Regions from separate parts of the Massilia sp. SYSU DXS3249 genome, predicted to be linked through region 2. Evidence: predicted binding sites of a transcription regulator. Region 2 holds the regulator's gene; each other region holds the start of a gene.
The links. The regulator sigma-54, encoded in region 2, starts transcription at its own class of promoters, with help from an activator protein. The targets are predictions, from matches to a motif close to TGGCANGNAANCTGCTTT.
Positions count from the first base shown of each region.

Region 1: the regulator sigma-54 is predicted to act here: its motif matches at 2,159-2,176, upstream of pepA (flocculation-associated PEP-CTERM protein PepA).
Region 3: the regulator sigma-54 is predicted to act here: its motif matches at 2,138-2,155, upstream of pepA (flocculation-associated PEP-CTERM protein PepA).

Region 1 is NZ_JBSIPX010000004.1:279,773-284,781, forward strand. Features, by position in the region: gene ppsA (phosphoenolpyruvate synthase) at 1-1,063, shown strand, start outside; gene pepA (flocculation-associated PEP-CTERM protein PepA) at 1,218-2,102, opposite strand; gene ACWCIA_RS07385 (NfeD family protein) at 2,484-2,906, shown strand; gene ACWCIA_RS07390 (SPFH domain-containing protein) at 2,946-3,866, shown strand; gene ACWCIA_RS07395 (hypothetical protein) at 4,031-4,456, shown strand; gene ACWCIA_RS07400 (TonB-dependent receptor) at 4,861-5,009, shown strand, end outside.
Region 2 is NZ_JBSIPX010000011.1:147,980-152,988, reverse strand. Features, by position in the region: gene ACWCIA_RS14575 (KpsF/GutQ family sugar-phosphate isomerase) at 1-104, shown strand, start outside; gene ACWCIA_RS14570 (KdsC family phosphatase) at 104-637, shown strand; gene lptC (LPS export ABC transporter periplasmic protein LptC) at 663-1,262, shown strand; gene lptA (lipopolysaccharide transport periplasmic protein LptA) at 1,278-1,895, shown strand; gene lptB (LPS export ABC transporter ATP-binding protein) at 1,895-2,656, shown strand; gene ACWCIA_RS14550 (RNA polymerase factor sigma-54) at 2,679-4,148, shown strand; gene hpf (ribosome hibernation-promoting factor, HPF/YfiA family) at 4,209-4,562, shown strand; gene ACWCIA_RS14540 (enoyl-CoA hydratase/isomerase family protein) at 4,677-5,009, shown strand, end outside.
Region 3 is NZ_JBSIPX010000003.1:308,112-313,120, forward strand. Features, by position in the region: gene ACWCIA_RS05655 (HprK-related kinase A) at 1-845, shown strand, start outside; gene ACWCIA_RS05660 (nucleotidyltransferase domain-containing protein) at 842-1,927, shown strand; gene pepA (flocculation-associated PEP-CTERM protein PepA) at 2,206-3,090, shown strand; gene ACWCIA_RS05670 (nitroreductase family protein) at 3,236-4,309, opposite strand; gene ACWCIA_RS05675 (ThiF family adenylyltransferase) at 4,306-5,009, opposite strand, start outside.

The DNA of each region.
Region 1 (5,009 bases), on a different contig from region 2:
CGCGACCGAGATCCTGAAGGACGGCACCTTTGTCACCGTCTCCTGCGCCGAAGGCGACGAAGGCAAGATCTACGACGGCCTGCTGGAAACGGAAGTGACGGAAGTGTCGCGCGGCGAGCTGCCGCCGATCCCGACCAAGATCATGCTCAACGTCGGCAACCCGCAGCTGGCCTTCGACTTCCAGTCGGTGCCGAACGGCGGCGTGGGCCTGGCCCGCCTCGAGTTCATCATCAACAACAACATCGGCGTGCACCCGAAGGCCATCCTCGAGTACCCGAACATCGACGCCGACCTGAAAAAGGCGGTGGAGTCGGTCGCCCGCGGCCATGCTTCCCCTAAAGCCTTCTACGTCGACAAGCTGGCCGAAGGCGTGGCGACCATCGCCGCCGCCTTCTGGCCGAAGCCGGTCATCGTGCGCCTGTCCGACTTCAAGTCGAACGAGTACAAGAAGCTGATCGGCGGTTCGCGCTACGAGCCGGACGAGGAAAACCCGATGCTGGGCTTCCGCGGCGCCGCGCGCTACCTGGCCGAGGACTTCGCCGAGTCCTTCGAGATGGAATGCCTGGCCATGAAGCGCGTGCGCGAAGAGATGGGCCTGACCAACGTCGAGCTGATGATCCCGTTCGTGCGCACCCTGGGCCAGGCCGAGAAGGTCATCGAGCTGCTGGCCAAGTACGGCCTCAAACGCGGCGAGAACGGCCTGCGCGTCATCATGATGTGCGAAGTGCCGTCCAACGCCATCCTGGCCGAGCAGTTCCTGCAGTACTTCGACGGCTTCTCGATCGGCTCGAACGACCTGACCCAGCTGACCCTGGGCCTGGACCGCGACTCCGGCATGGAGCTGCTGGCCAAGGACTTCGACGAGCGCGACCCGGCCGTGAAAGCCATGCTCTCGCTGGCGATCAAGGCCTGCCGCGCGCAGGGCAAGTACATCGGCATCTGCGGCCAGGGGCCGTCGGACAATCCCGACTTCGCCCAGTGGCTGGTGGAGCAGGGCATCGAGTCGATGTCGCTGAACCCGGACTCGGTGATCGATACCTGGCAGAAGCTGGCGAAGATGTAAGCAGGGCGGCCTGAGGCCCCCGGCGAACCGCGCTCCTTACCGGGGCGCGGTTTTTTTACGTCCGCGCCAGGGCGGCGGCCCCAATGAAAAATGCCAGTCAGCCTAAGCTGACTGGCATCAGGACATGCCCCCGTATTGTTAGGTCAGGCGATGGTCAAGCCTTCTTTGCAGCGCGCTTGCGGCTGGCGAAGCCGGCGCCCAGCATTGCGATGCCGAACAGGGCCAGCGAGCCTGGCTCCGGCACTTCGGCCAGCTTGAACTGGCCGTTGTTCGACACGAAGAAGTACTGGCCAGGCGCGTTGGCGTAGGCGGTGCCGTCGCAGCCGGCGCCGGTGAAGCCGGCGTACTGGCAGGCCACTTCCGACACCAGGTTAGGCGTAGCTTCGCTGTTCGGGTTGGCGATCGGGTTGGCGTTGGTGAACGCGAACGCGAGGATTGATTCCAGCGACAGGTCCTGGCCGTTGCTGCGGAAGAAGTAGCCTGGTTCCATGCTGGTGGCGCGGGCGAACACGCTCACCTGGCCGTTGGCGATCGGGCTGCCGCTCGCATCGACTTCGCCGCCGCCGCCGGCGAGGACGTCGAACATGGCGATCTCGGTGCCCAGGTTGGCGCCGTAGATGCCTTCGGTGCTGCCGTATTCGCCGTCGGTCGGGTTCTGGAAGATGCGGATGGTGCCGCCGCTGAAGGTGAACGAACCGTTGGCCGAGCCGGTGCCGAAGGTGCCGTTACCGAAGCCTTCGAACATCGCCGTGATGTTGCCGCCTTCGAAACGGTCGTTGAATTGCTGGCCATTGCTGTCGGCCTGCAGGATATTGAACACCGCGTGCTCGACGAAGGTGAAGCTGTTCGTGCCGGACGGCGTCAGCTGGATGAACGAGTTGCCGTTCACGTCGAGGTATTCGCCGATGACCTGGGCGTTATCGAACCCGCCGCCGTTCGGGTTGAAGCGCCAGTCGGTCAGGATGGTGGCCGCGTTGGCGGCACCAGCGAAGGACATGGCGACAGCGGTAGTGCAAGCCAGTTTTTTCAACAGTTTCATGATTATGGTCCTCTGGGTGAGTGGAACGATAAACAAGTAACAAGTGCACCCAAGTACACGCAAACACCGTGCCAATTTGATTTAAATCAGAAAAAACAGAGACTTACGCAACGAAGGCTGGGAGAGCCGGACCGGATTGTAAAAAATTTCGACTTGCTTTTTTCAAAAATATGTGCCTATTGGAATTAAAGGCATTGAGGCAACAAGTAGCATTGAGGCAACAAATAGGTTGACTCCATAACGGAACACGCTACACTGGACATATTGAATGGCTGACAAAAACAAATACCATCAAAAACACGGCAACTTCATATCAAACCCTCGTCGCCTTTGCTGGTAACGGGGGTTTTTATCTTTTTGAACGGGCGAGAGGAGAACGGGATGTCTGACTGGATGAACTGGATGGTGGGCGCCGGCATATTGGTCGTGGCCGAGTTGTTCACGGGAACCTTTTACCTGCTGATGATCGCCATCGGCCTGGCCTGCGGCGGCATCGCGGCGCTGTTCGGCCTGTCCGGCCCGCTGCAAACCCTGGTCGCCGCGGCCACCGGCCTGGCCGCCACCGGCGTCCTGCACCGCAGCCGTTTCGGCCGCCCGGCGAAACTGGACGCCACGCGCGACCAGAACGTCAACCTCGATATCGGCGGGCGCGTCACCGTCCATGCCTGGAACGAGGGCCGCGCGCGCGTGATGTACCGCGGCGCCCTGTGGGACGTGGAACTGGGCGGCGGCGCATTGCCCGAGGCCGGCGACTTCCGCATTGTCGAAGTCAAGGGCAACCGCCTGATCGTGGCGAATTCATAAGACAAACAGATACCGCTAACTCATCTATAAGGGATGCTCATGGAATTTTCGTTCGAAATCGTGGCGCTGGTGATTTTCGTCATCGCGATCGTCTTCGTCTTCAAGACGATCAACGTCGTGCCCCAGCAGCACGCCTGGGTGGTCGAGCGCCTCGGCAAGTACCACGCGACGCTGGCGCCGGGCTTGAACATCGTGATTCCCTTCATCGACCGCATCGCCTACAAGCACGTGCTGAAAGAAATCCCGCTCGACGTGCCGCCCCAGGTCTGCATCACCAAGGACAACACCCAGCTGCAGGTGGACGGCATCCTCTACTTCCAGGTGACCGACGCCATGCGCGCCTCCTACGGCGCGTCGAACTACATCCAGGCCATCACCCAGCTGGCGCAGACCACGCTGCGCTCGGTGATCGGCAAGATGGAGCTCGACAAGACCTTCGAGGAGCGCGACCACATCAACACCACCATCGTCAACGCGATCGACGAGTCGGCCGCCAACTGGGGCGTCAAGGTGCTGCGCTACGAGATCAAGGACCTGACCCCGCCGGCCGAGATCCTGCACTCGATGCAGCGCCAGATCACGGCCGAGCGCGAAAAACGCGCCTTGATCGCCGCGTCTGAAGGCCGCCGCCAGGAACAGATCAACATCGCCAGCGGCGAACGCGAAGCGGCGATTGCCCGCTCCGAGGGCGAGCGCCAGGCGGCGATCAACCGCGCCCAGGGCGAGGCCAGCGCCATCGTCGCCCTCGCGGAAGCGAGCGCCTCCGCGCTGCGCCAGGTCGGCGCCGCGATCCGCGAGCCGGGCGGCGACGAGGCCATGAACCTGCGCGTGGCCGAGCACTACGTCGACGCCTTCGGCAAGCTGGCCAAGACGAATAACTCGATCATCGTGCCGGCCAACCTGGGCGAGATGAGCGGCTTGATCGCCAGTGCGATGCAGATCGTTAAAACACAAAAATGAGCCGCACCTGATTTGTCACTGAGCCGAGCCTGAGCCGAACCTGCGCAACGTAGGGTCGCGCAGGCGAGTGGATGGCATCGCGCCGGCCCGGACAGATTGCCGGGCGGATCATTTTCCGTCCACTCCTTGCTGTTTCTGCCTGCGGAACGTGCTACATTGCCCACATGCGCCATCGCTTACGTCTCTACGTCCTGTGCCTGCTGATCGTCTCGCTGCCCGTGCAAGGCATTGCAGGCGTGGTGAGGATCGCCTGCGGGATGGCGCACGATGCGCCGGCAGCGACGGACGTCCAGCCGGCAGCGCGGGTTGCCGCAACGGAGGCCGACATCGGCCTGCCTGGTGCCGGGCACCAGCACCCCGGCGCGCCTGGGCCGGGTGCCGGTCCCGATGGCGCTTGCGGCGACGACGGCGCCGGTCACCGCGCCGGCTGCGGAACCTGCGGCGGCTGTTCCATCGGGGCCTACGCGCCGCCACCCGGCCTCGCGGCGACTGCCGTCGAGGAAGCCGCAAACGGCATCCAGCCGCGTCCCCCTTCGCCCTTCTCGGGGCACATTCCTTCCCGCATCGAACGCCCCCCACGTCGCGCCTGATCTGGCGCCCGCCCTCGATTCGCCGCACCTGAGTTGCCGCCCCATGCTGGCTTGACGGGCTGTGCGCTCCCCCGCGCCATCGCCACGGCGCGGCTGCGCGACGCGTCCTGCGGCGGAGACGGGCAGGGCCGCGTCAATGAATGCGGCGCAGGCGGCGCAAGCCGGTCACATAATGTCTCCAAGGACCGATTCCAAACAAGTGTCGGCGATTTCGCACGCCTCCAAAGTTTATTCTGCGGTTTCGAAAAATAATTGATCTTTATTGCATAAAATAAAAAAGGGAACTACAGTAGTACAACGCAATCTGTCTAGACAACATGGCTGCCGAGATCGCGTTACGCTGCCGGCGTCCTGCATGGAGCGGGTGGTTCCAGCTCTTTTACAACAATAAATCTGGAGGGTAGATGGTTCACAAGCACATACCAACAACCGTCAGCGCGCTCGCACTGGTGCTGCTGTACCAGGGCGCCTGGGCACAGCAGGCGACCGGCTCCGGCGACGCCGCGACTCCCGGCGTGGCGCGTGTCCAGGTCACCGGCAGCCGCATCAATCT
Region 2 (5,009 bases):
TCATGGAAGAATTCCGCATCAACCAGATGCTGGTGGTCGATTCGAACGGCGTGCTGGTCGGCGCGCTGCACATCCACGACCTGACCCGCGCAAAGGTGATCTGATGATGACTCCCTTGGCCCATGTGGAACGCGCCGCGCGCGTGAAAGTCATGATCTTCGACGTCGACGGCATCCTCACCGACGGCAGCCTGACCTATGGTCCGGACGGCGAAGTCACCAAGACCTTCAACGTGCTCGACGGCCTGGGCATCCAGCTGCTGCAAAAGACGGGCGTGGCCACCGCCATCATCAGCGCGCGCAAATCGCCGATCGTCAATGCCCGTGCAAAGGACCTGGGCATCACCCACGTCTGGCAGGGTTTTCACGACAAGCGCATCGCGTTCGCCGAACTGCTGGCGCAGACCGGGCTCGCCGCCGAGCAGTGCGGCTACATCGGCGACGACGTGATCGACCTGCCGCTCTTGAGCAAGGTCGGCTTTGCCGTCACCGTACCGACCGGCCACCCCGAGGTGCAGCACCGCGCCCATTACGTCACTAAAGCAGGTGGCGGGCGCGGCGCCGTGCGCGAGGTCTGCGACCTCGTGATGCGCGCCCAGGGGACCTACGAGCAGGCGCTGGCGCCATATTTTGCGTGAGTAGACAAGAACCATGGCGACCTACGTGAACAAACGCACCGCGCACCGCTGGCGCACGCTGGGGCTGATGCTCACCGCCGTGTTTTTCGCCTTTGGCAGTTTCTGGCTGCTGCAGGCGATCCAGTCGGAAGACCCGGTCGCCGGCGGCAATGCCGCCAACGAACCCGACTACATCGTCGAGAACTTCAGTTTCGTGCGCATGACCGAGACCGGCTCGCCGCGCTACGTCATGTCCGGCGAGCGCCTGGTGCACCATCCAGGCCCGGACATGTCGGAAGTGACCCGGCCCGTGGTCGAGAGCATGGCGCCGGGCCGCCCGCGCATGACGATGAACGCCGAACGCGGCCAGGTCTTCCATGGCGAGAACCGCGTCGAACTGATGGGCAAGGTCGACATCCTGCGCCCGGCCACGCCGACCAGCGAGAAGCTGCACGCCCAGACCGATGCGCTGACCGTGCTGGCCGACGACGAGATCGTCAAGACGAACCGCCCGGTACGCATGACGCTCGGCGCTTCCTCGGTCGACGCTGTCGGTTTGCATGCGGTGAACCCGACCCAGAAGATGCACCTCGGCGGGCGCGGGAAGATCGTCTATCCGCCGCGCCAAAACACGCCCACCCAATAACAGGAACGAGAACACATGAAAAAATTGCTTGCCGCCGCCTTCCTTTCGCTGCTGTCGCTGTCGGCCACGGCCGAGAAGGCGGACTCGCTCAAGCAGGCCGTCGTCGAATTCGACTCGCTCGACGTGGACGAAGTCACGCAGACGCGCATCCTGACCGGCAACGTCGTCGTCACCCGCGGCACGCTGCTGCTCAAGTCCGACCGCGCCCTGGTCAAGGAAACGCCCGAAGGCTACATGAGCGTGACGCTGACCTCGAATCCGGGCCGCGTGGCGACCTTCCGCCAGAAGCGCGACGGCGGGCCCGACCTGTGGGTCGAGGGCCAGGCCGAGCGCATCGAATACGAGGAGCGCGAGGAACTGGTGAAGCTGTTCTCGAAGGCGGTCGTGAAGGAGCTCGAAAACGGGCGCATGACGAACGAACTGGTCGGCCCCTACATCTCCTACGACAACCGCCGCGAAGTGGCGACCGTGCGCAACGACCCGAGCGGCCAGACCAAGGCCGGCGGCGGCCGCGGCACCCTGATCATCGCACCGCGCCGCACCGGCGCGGCAGCCCCCGCAGCGGCAGCGCCGACTGCACGCGCAGGCACCACGCCCGCGGCACCGGCACCGGCACCAGCAGGAAAGAAATAATGAAGGATGACCACGACAACCGCAGTACCCTGGTCGTGCGGGGCCTGCAAAAGAGCTACGGCAAGCGCCTGGTGGTGCGCGACGTCTCGCTCGAGGTGGGCTGCGGCGAAGTCGTCGGCCTGCTCGGGCCGAACGGCGCCGGCAAGACGACCTCGTTCTACATGATCGTCGGCCTGGTGCCCTCGGACGCCGGCACCATCGAAATCAACGGCACCGACATTTCCAGCCTGCCGATCCACCGCCGCGCGGTGCTCGGCCTGTCCTACCTGCCGCAGGAAGCGTCGGTGTTCCGCAAGCTGACGGTGGAGGACAACATCCGCGCCGTGCTCGAGCTGCAGCGCGACGACAACGGCAAGTCGCTGACCAAGGCCGCCATCAACGAGCGCCTCGATTCCCTGCTGGCCGAACTGCAGATCGAGAAGCTGCGCGAGAACCCGGCGCTGTCGCTGTCGGGCGGCGAGCGCCGCCGCGTGGAGATCGCGCGCGCGCTGGCGACCAATCCGCGCTTCGTGCTGCTCGACGAACCGTTTGCAGGTGTCGACCCGATCGCCGTGATCGAGATCCAGCGCATCGTGCGCTTCCTGAAGGAGCGCGGCATCGGCGTCCTGATCACCGACCACAACGTGCGCGAGACGCTCGGCATCTGCGACCGCGCCTACATCATCAACCAGGGCGCCGTGCTGGCTTCCGGGCGCCCTGACGACATCATCGCCGACGAGTCGGTACGACGCGTCTACCTCGGCGAACACTTCCGCATGTGACCACGGAACGAACAGCCGCACCATGAAACAATCCCTGCAACTCCGGACTTCGCAGCACCTGGCGCTCACGCCGCAGCTTCAGCAGTCGATCCGCCTGCTGCAGTTGTCCACGCTCGAACTGCACCAGGAGATCGAGCAGATCCTCTCCGATAATCCGCTGCTCGAGCGGATCGACGACCCGCTCGACAATTCCGTGCGCCTGCTGGCCGACGGCGCCATCAACGATGCGCCGGCCCAGCAGCCCGACGCGCCGGCGCCGGGGCAGGAAGAAAGCGCCGCGCCCGCGGACAATGGCGACGGGCTCGACGGCGGCGGCGACGTCGAGCGCGGCGAGGCCGACGACTGGGGCGACGCCCCGCGCGCCTCGGGCAGCGAGGGCGACGACGACGGCCGGCCGCAGCTGGGCGCGATCGGCGTCACGCTGCGCGAGCACCTGTCGGAACAGATCCGGGTCACCGCCGTCAGCGCGCGCGACCGCGCCCTGGCCGAACTGGTGATCGACGCCATCGACGACAACGGCTACCTGGAAGAGCAGCTCGACGAGATCCATGCCCGCCTGCCGGAGGAGCTGGAAGTGGAGATGGACGAGCTGCGCTGCGCGCTGGCGCTGGTGCAGAGCCTCGATCCGGTCGGCGTCGGCGCGCGCAGCGCCAGCGAGTGCCTGGCCTTGCAGATCCGGCAGATGCCCGGCGTCCCGCTGGTGACGCGGCGCATGGCTTTGAAGATCGTCGAGGGTTACCTGAGCTGGTTCGCCCAGCGCGAATTCAACAAGCTGAAAAAGGCGCTCGACTGCGACGACGAAGACCTGCGCGAAGCGCAGGCCGTGATCCGCCAGTGCAATCCGCACCCGGGCGCGGCCTTTGCGTCGAGCACCTCGGACTACGTGGTTCCGGACGTTATCGTCCGCAAGACGGCCTCCGGCTGGAGCGTGATGCTGAACCACGAAGTCATGCCGCGCCTGCGCGTCAACAATGTCTACGCGGCCCTGCTCAAGCAGGGCAAGGGCGAGGGCCAGATGAGCGCGCAGCTGCAGGAAGCGAAGTGGCTCATCAAGAACATGCGCCAGCGCTTCGACACGATCCTGCGTGTTTCCCAGGCAATCGTCGAGCGTCAGCGCAACTTTTTCAGCCATGGCGCGGTTGCCATGCGTCCCCTTGTGCTTCGCGAGATAGCTGATACACTAGGCCTACACGAGAGCACAATTTCTCGCGTAACAACTCAAAAATTCATGCTGACCCCGCACGGCATGTTTGAGCTGAAGTATTTCTTCGGAAGCCACGTCGCCACCGAAGCGGGGGGCGAAGCCTCGTCGACGGCGATTCGGGCGCTCATTGCGCAACTGACAGGAGCAGAGGACCCCAGGAACCCATTATCCGACAGCAAGATCGCGGAAATGCTCGGTGAACAAGGAATGGTCATCGCGCGCCGCACGGTTGCAAAATACCGCGAGGCACTCAAGATTCCTCCAGTCAGTCTCCGCAAATCCTTGTAACAGCGGCAGCCACGCGCTACCTGCGCGACCGGCCGCCGCTCCTCTTTCAAAGGAGTGTGTATGAATCTCACTATCAGCGGTCACCACCTCGATGTCACCCCCGCCATCCGTGAATACGTACAGAACAAGCTGGAACGCATCACCCGCCATTTCGATCAAGTGATCGATTCCCATGTGATCCTTGCGATCGACAATCTCACCGAAAAAGACAAAAGGCAGAAAGCCGAGATCAACTTGCGCATGTCCGGCAAGACTGTACACGTGGAAAGTGTGGCGCAAGACCTGTATGCCGCGATCGACCTGTTGATGGACAGGCTGGATCGCCAGGTGATGAAATACAAATCGATGCTGCAAAATCATAGTCACGAGGCGCTCAAGCGCCGTCCTGAAGGCGGAGAGGCTGTTGCTGTCTGATCGGCATTAAGCACCGTCTGAACGAGGGCGCCTGGAGGGCGCCCTTTTCATTTTGGCGGCACGCCGCGCACGGGCTTGGGTAGAATGCATGTCTTTCCCATAACCCTATTCACCATGACCGACCATGTCCTGACCCGCGTTGCCAACGGCACCGGCGTGATCACCCTCGACCGCCCCAAAGCCCTCAATTCGCTCTCGCTCGCCATGGTGCGGCGCCTGACCGAGACCCTGCTGGCCTGGCGCGACGACCCGGCGGTCGCTGCCGTCGTGCTCACCAGCAGCAGCGAAAAAGCCCTGTGCGCGGGCGGCGACATCCGTTTCTTCCACGACGCCGGCACGGCGACCCCGACCGGCGGCAGCGCGCTGCTGGAAGATTTCTTCACGGAAGAGTATGCGCTCAACCACCTGATCCATTTCTATCCGAAACCCTACATCTCGATCATGGAT
Region 3 (5,009 bases), on a different contig from region 2:
CCGGGCCCTTCGTGGCGCGCGTGCGCAGTCCGCTGCCCGCGCTGGCGCGCAGCCTCGGCCGCATGTATGCCGACTATCCCGTGCTCGACGAGGGCACCCAGGCCGATTTCGACCTGCTGCTTACTAGCGCGCGCGGGCTGCGCCGCCTGGTGCGGCCGCAAGTGCACTTCCATTACGACGGCATGGCTCCGTTTCAGCCGCTGCCGCTGGCCCAGGCCTTCCCGATGTTCGAATGGGCGATGAACTGGTGCGTTTCGAGCCAGGCCCACTCGTGGCTGGTGATCCACGCCGCCGTCGTCGAAAAGGAAAACCAGGCGGTCATCCTGCCGGCCCCGCCCGGTTCGGGAAAAAGCACGCTGTGCGCGGCCCTGGTGGCGCGCGGCTGGCGCCTCCTGTCGGACGAGCTGACCCTGGTCCGGCTGGACGACGGCCGCATCGACCCGCTGCCGCGCCCGGTCAGCCTGAAGAACGGTTCGATCGACGTGATCCGCGCCTGGGCCCCCGACGCCGAGCTGTCGCCGCCGGTTGCCGACACCTTGAAGGGCACGGTTGCGCACATGCGCGTGCCCGCGGCCAGCGTGGCGCGCGCGCACGAGCCGGCGCTGCCGGCCTGGATCGTGTTCCCGAAATGGCACGCTGGCGCGGCGGCCGAGCTGGCGCCGGTGCCGCAGGCGCGCGCCCACCTGCGCCTGGCGGAAAACGCCTTCAATTACAGCCTGCTGGGTGCCAAAGGTTTTACGGCCGCGGCGCGGCTGATCGGGGGCACCCGCACGTTCGACTTCCGCTACGGCGCGCTCGAGGACGCCATGGCCGTGTTCGAGCGCCTGCTCCTGGAGCGCCCATGAGCGCGCCGCTGCCCCTGCTGGTCCAGGTGCTGCGCCACCCGGCGTGCATGGCCACGCTGGAGGCGTCCGAGTGGGAACTGCTGCTGCGCCAGGCCGGCGCGGCCGGGCTCACCGCCACCTTGTGCGTGCTGGCCGAGGAACAGGGCCTGTTCGAGACCCTGCCGCCGGCCGCGCGGCGCCGCCTGGGCTGGGCCCGTACCGTCTGGGAGCGCCATGTGCAGGCGGTGCGCTTCGAAATCAGGCAGATAAAAAGGGCGCTGGCCGGCACCGGCCTGCCGCTGCTTCTGCTCAAGGGCAGCGCTTACCTGGCGGCGGGCCTGCCGGCCGCCGGCGGACGGATGTTTTCCGACATCGACATCCTGGTGCCGAAAGAGGGCCTGCCCGACGTGGAGAGCCAGCTGATGCTGCACGGCTGGGCCTCCACCCACCACGACGCCTACGACCAGCGCTACTACCGCGAGTGGATGCACGAGCTGCCGCCGATGCAGCACATGCGGCGCGGCAGCGCCATCGACGTCCACCACGCGATCCTGCCGCTGACGGCGGCGGTCCGGCCCGACCCGGCGCTGCTGCGCGCGGCGGCGCGGCCGGCCGGCGAGGGCTGCCGGGTGCTGGCCCCCTGCGACATGGTCCTGCACAGCGCCACCCACCTGTTTTCCGAAGGCGAGTACCACCACGGCCTGCGCGGCCTGTTCGACCTGCACCGCCTGCTGGGCCATTTCGGGGCGCTGGAAACCGGTTTCTGGACGGCGCTGCCGGCCCGTGCGCAGCAACTGCAGCTGGAGCGGCCGCTGTTCTACGCGCTGCGTTACTGCACCCGCCTGCTCGCTACGCAGGTGCCGGCCCATACCGTCGAGGCGGCGCAGCGCGGCCGCCCGCCGGCCCCCTTGTTAACGCTCATGGACGCACTGTTCGAGCGCGCCTTGCGTCCGCCGCACCCGAGCTGCGCAACTGCCCTCGATCCGGCGGCGCACGCCATGCTGTATATACGCGGCAATTGGCTGCGCATGCCGCCGTTGATGCTGTCGCGCCACCTGTTCCACAAGGCTTTCCTGTCGTCGAGGGCTGCGCCGGCGCGCTAAATGGTGAACGTCGGGTGCTGCGTAGGAGCGTTCTTACAACGTTACAAGAATATTAGGTAAAAGCAACATTGTTAAGAATTTCTTGTATAGAAAGAAAAATTCCTGAGGACATTTTTATAATAAAAAATCCTGTCGGCATTCTTTACAAGGCTGCTGAGCTAGCTCTAACTGTTGACTTTAAATCATTGATTTAAAAGGGAAAGTGGAGGCTGGCACGGCGCTTGCTAATAGCTGAGTGTGTTTGCCCAAACCGATCCACTCAACAAGGAATTTGAATCATGAAATTTATGAAGAAACTGGCCTGTGCTGCTGCTGTCGCAATGTCCTTCGCTGGTGCCGCTAACGCAGCCCAGATCATGACCGACTGGCGTTTCAACCCGAACGGCGGCGGTTTCGATAACGCCCAAGTCATCGGCGAATACCTGGACGTGAACGGCAACTCGTTCATCCAACTGACCCCAACCGGCGAGCGCAGCTTCAGCTTCGTCGAGCACGCAGTGTTCAACATCCTGCAAGCTGACAGCAATGGCCAGGCCTTCAACGACCGCTTCGAAGGCGGCAACATCAGCGCAATCTTCGAAGGCTTCGGTAACGGCATGCGCGGCACCGGCACCACCAACGGTTCGTTCTCGTTCACCGGCGGCACCATCCGCATCTTCCAGAACCCGGTTGATGGCCAGTACGGCAGCACCCAGGGCATCTACGGCGCCAACCTGGGCACCGAAATCGCCTCCTTCAACGTCCTCGCCGGCGGCGGCGGCGAAGTCGATGCCAGCGGCAGCCCGATCGCCAACGGCCAGGTGAGCGTGTTCGCACAAGCTACCATGATGGCGCCAGGCTACTTCTTCCGTAGCAACGGCCAGGATCTGTCGATGGAATCGGTGCTGGCCTTCGCCTTCACCAACGCCAACCCGATCGTCAACCCGAACAGCGCTGCAACGCCTAACCTGGTGTCGGAAGTCGCTTGCCAATACGCAGGCTTCACCGGCGCCGGCTGCAACGGCTCGGCTTACGCCAATGCACCTGGCCAGTACTTCTTCGTCTCGAACAACGGCCAGTTCAAGCTGGCTGAAGTTCCAGAGCCAGGCTCGCTGGCCCTGTTCGGCATCGCGATGCTGGGCGCTGGTTTCGCCAGCCGCAAGCGCGCTGCCAAGAAGGCCTAATCGCCTCCTGGACGTAGCGAAAGCTGCATGAGAAAGAGCGGGCTTGCCCGCTCTTTTTCTTTGTATGCCGCGAGAAGAAGCTGAATGAAAAAAACGGCGGCGGCCCTTTCGGGCCCCGCCGTTTTTGCATGTCCCGGCCCCGCGCTCAGCGCTTCATCAGCTCGGCCAGCGGACGGCGCACCGAGCGCGCCTCCGGCGCCGGGCCATAGCCCAGGCGTCCCATGTAGACCGGGTGCAGTTCGTCGTTGAAGATGAGCGCCTCGGTCTGGCGCTGGAGGTCCTTGGCCGCCTGCGCCAGCTTCGGCTGGGCCGTGAAGCGGGTGCCTTCGCGCGCGTATTTCGAGAAAATCAGGGGCGTCATTTCCGGCTGCATGTACAGCCCGAGCGTGGTCATGGTCAGCCAGAAGCGCTGCAGGGCGCGGCCGGCGGCCACGTAATCGTCGATCGACTGCGGTGCGCGGCGCGCCTTGAGCACGAAGTGGGCGGCGCAGGCCATGCCGGGCGCCAGGTCCATCTGCAGGCGCGGCGCCCAGGTCCCCATCAGCGTGTTGACGGTCGCCATGCGGCGCCAGCTGACCATCGCCCATTTCATCAGGTGCAGGGTCATCGCGTCGACGCCCAGCGCGCCGGCCGGCACCTTGTCCGGGCTGTGCTTGCGGTTTTCCCAGTCGATGATGCTGCGGTGGGTCTCGAAGGCCTCGGGCATCGTCAGGCGCAGCCGCGCGTTATTGAACATCAGCTTGGCCGCCTGCCATTTCTGGTCGCGGCTCTCGAGCCAGCGCAAGCCATATTCGGGCGCGACGGTGGCTTCCAGCAGCCGCTTGTGCTCCGGCGTGAGGGCGGTGGTGCGCATCGGCCGGCGCTGCACCGTGCGCTTGTCGATGGCTTCGATCAGCGGGCTGCGCGCGACGCTCGCGTCGGCCATGAAGCGTACGTCGAACACCGGGTGCGTGTCGCGTCCTTCGGGGCGGCGCTTGACGTCGGCGCGCAGGCCATGGCCGCTGGCGGCGATCGCGATCGTCTCGAGCAGGGTGCCGAAGGCGATCTGGCTCGGGTGGCCGTCGAGGTCGTAGACGCAGTGGTCGCGCGTGTCGTAGGCGTGCACGGCGACGTGGTCCGGCGCGACAATCTCGAAGCGCCAGGTCTGCATGTTGTCGCCACTGGGCGCCCAGCGCGCCAGCTCCAGGATCTGTTCGATCGTCGTCGTCGGGTTGTTCATCGGGTCGCTCCTGCGGCGGCCAGGTCCTTGGCCAGCTGCTTCTTGCCTATCTTGATCATGAGGCGGTGCAGCGGGTTGCGGTTCCCGCCCGGACGCCAGGTACGTACCAGCTTGTTGCGGTAGGCATCGAACTGGATGCCCCAGGGCGCGGCCAGCACCCGGCCGCGGCCGAGCAGGATTTTCAGCGCCTCGGTTCCCATCACGCCGGCGCACAGCTGGCAGGCCATGATGGTCGAGGGCCCGCGCCGCTCGACGAAGTTGACGGCCTCGGGCACCACCAGGTAGGGGCGGTGCAGCCCGGCCGGCGCCAGGCCGACCACGAAATGGACGGCCTTGTCCGTTTCCGGCAGGTCTCCCCACTGGAAGTATTCCTCGAACGTCATCTGCCCCGGCAGGAAGTTCAGCAGCGCCGCGCCCATGCCGAGCGGGGCCACGGTGCTGGCCGGGATGCCGAGCCGGGCGCACAGGGCGAAGGTTTTCTGGCGGATCTCGAAGGCGAAGAAATCGAGCGCGTCGACATACATGTCGGCGCCGTCGAGGAAGGCGTGCAGGTTGGCGTCATTGATGCCCTCGGCAAAGACTTCGACTTCGCATTCCGGATTGACGTCGAGCAGCATGCGGCGGATGACGTCGACCTTCGGCTGGCCCAGTGTCGACACCATCGCGCCCACTTGCCGGTTAAAGTTGGGCACGTCGAAGG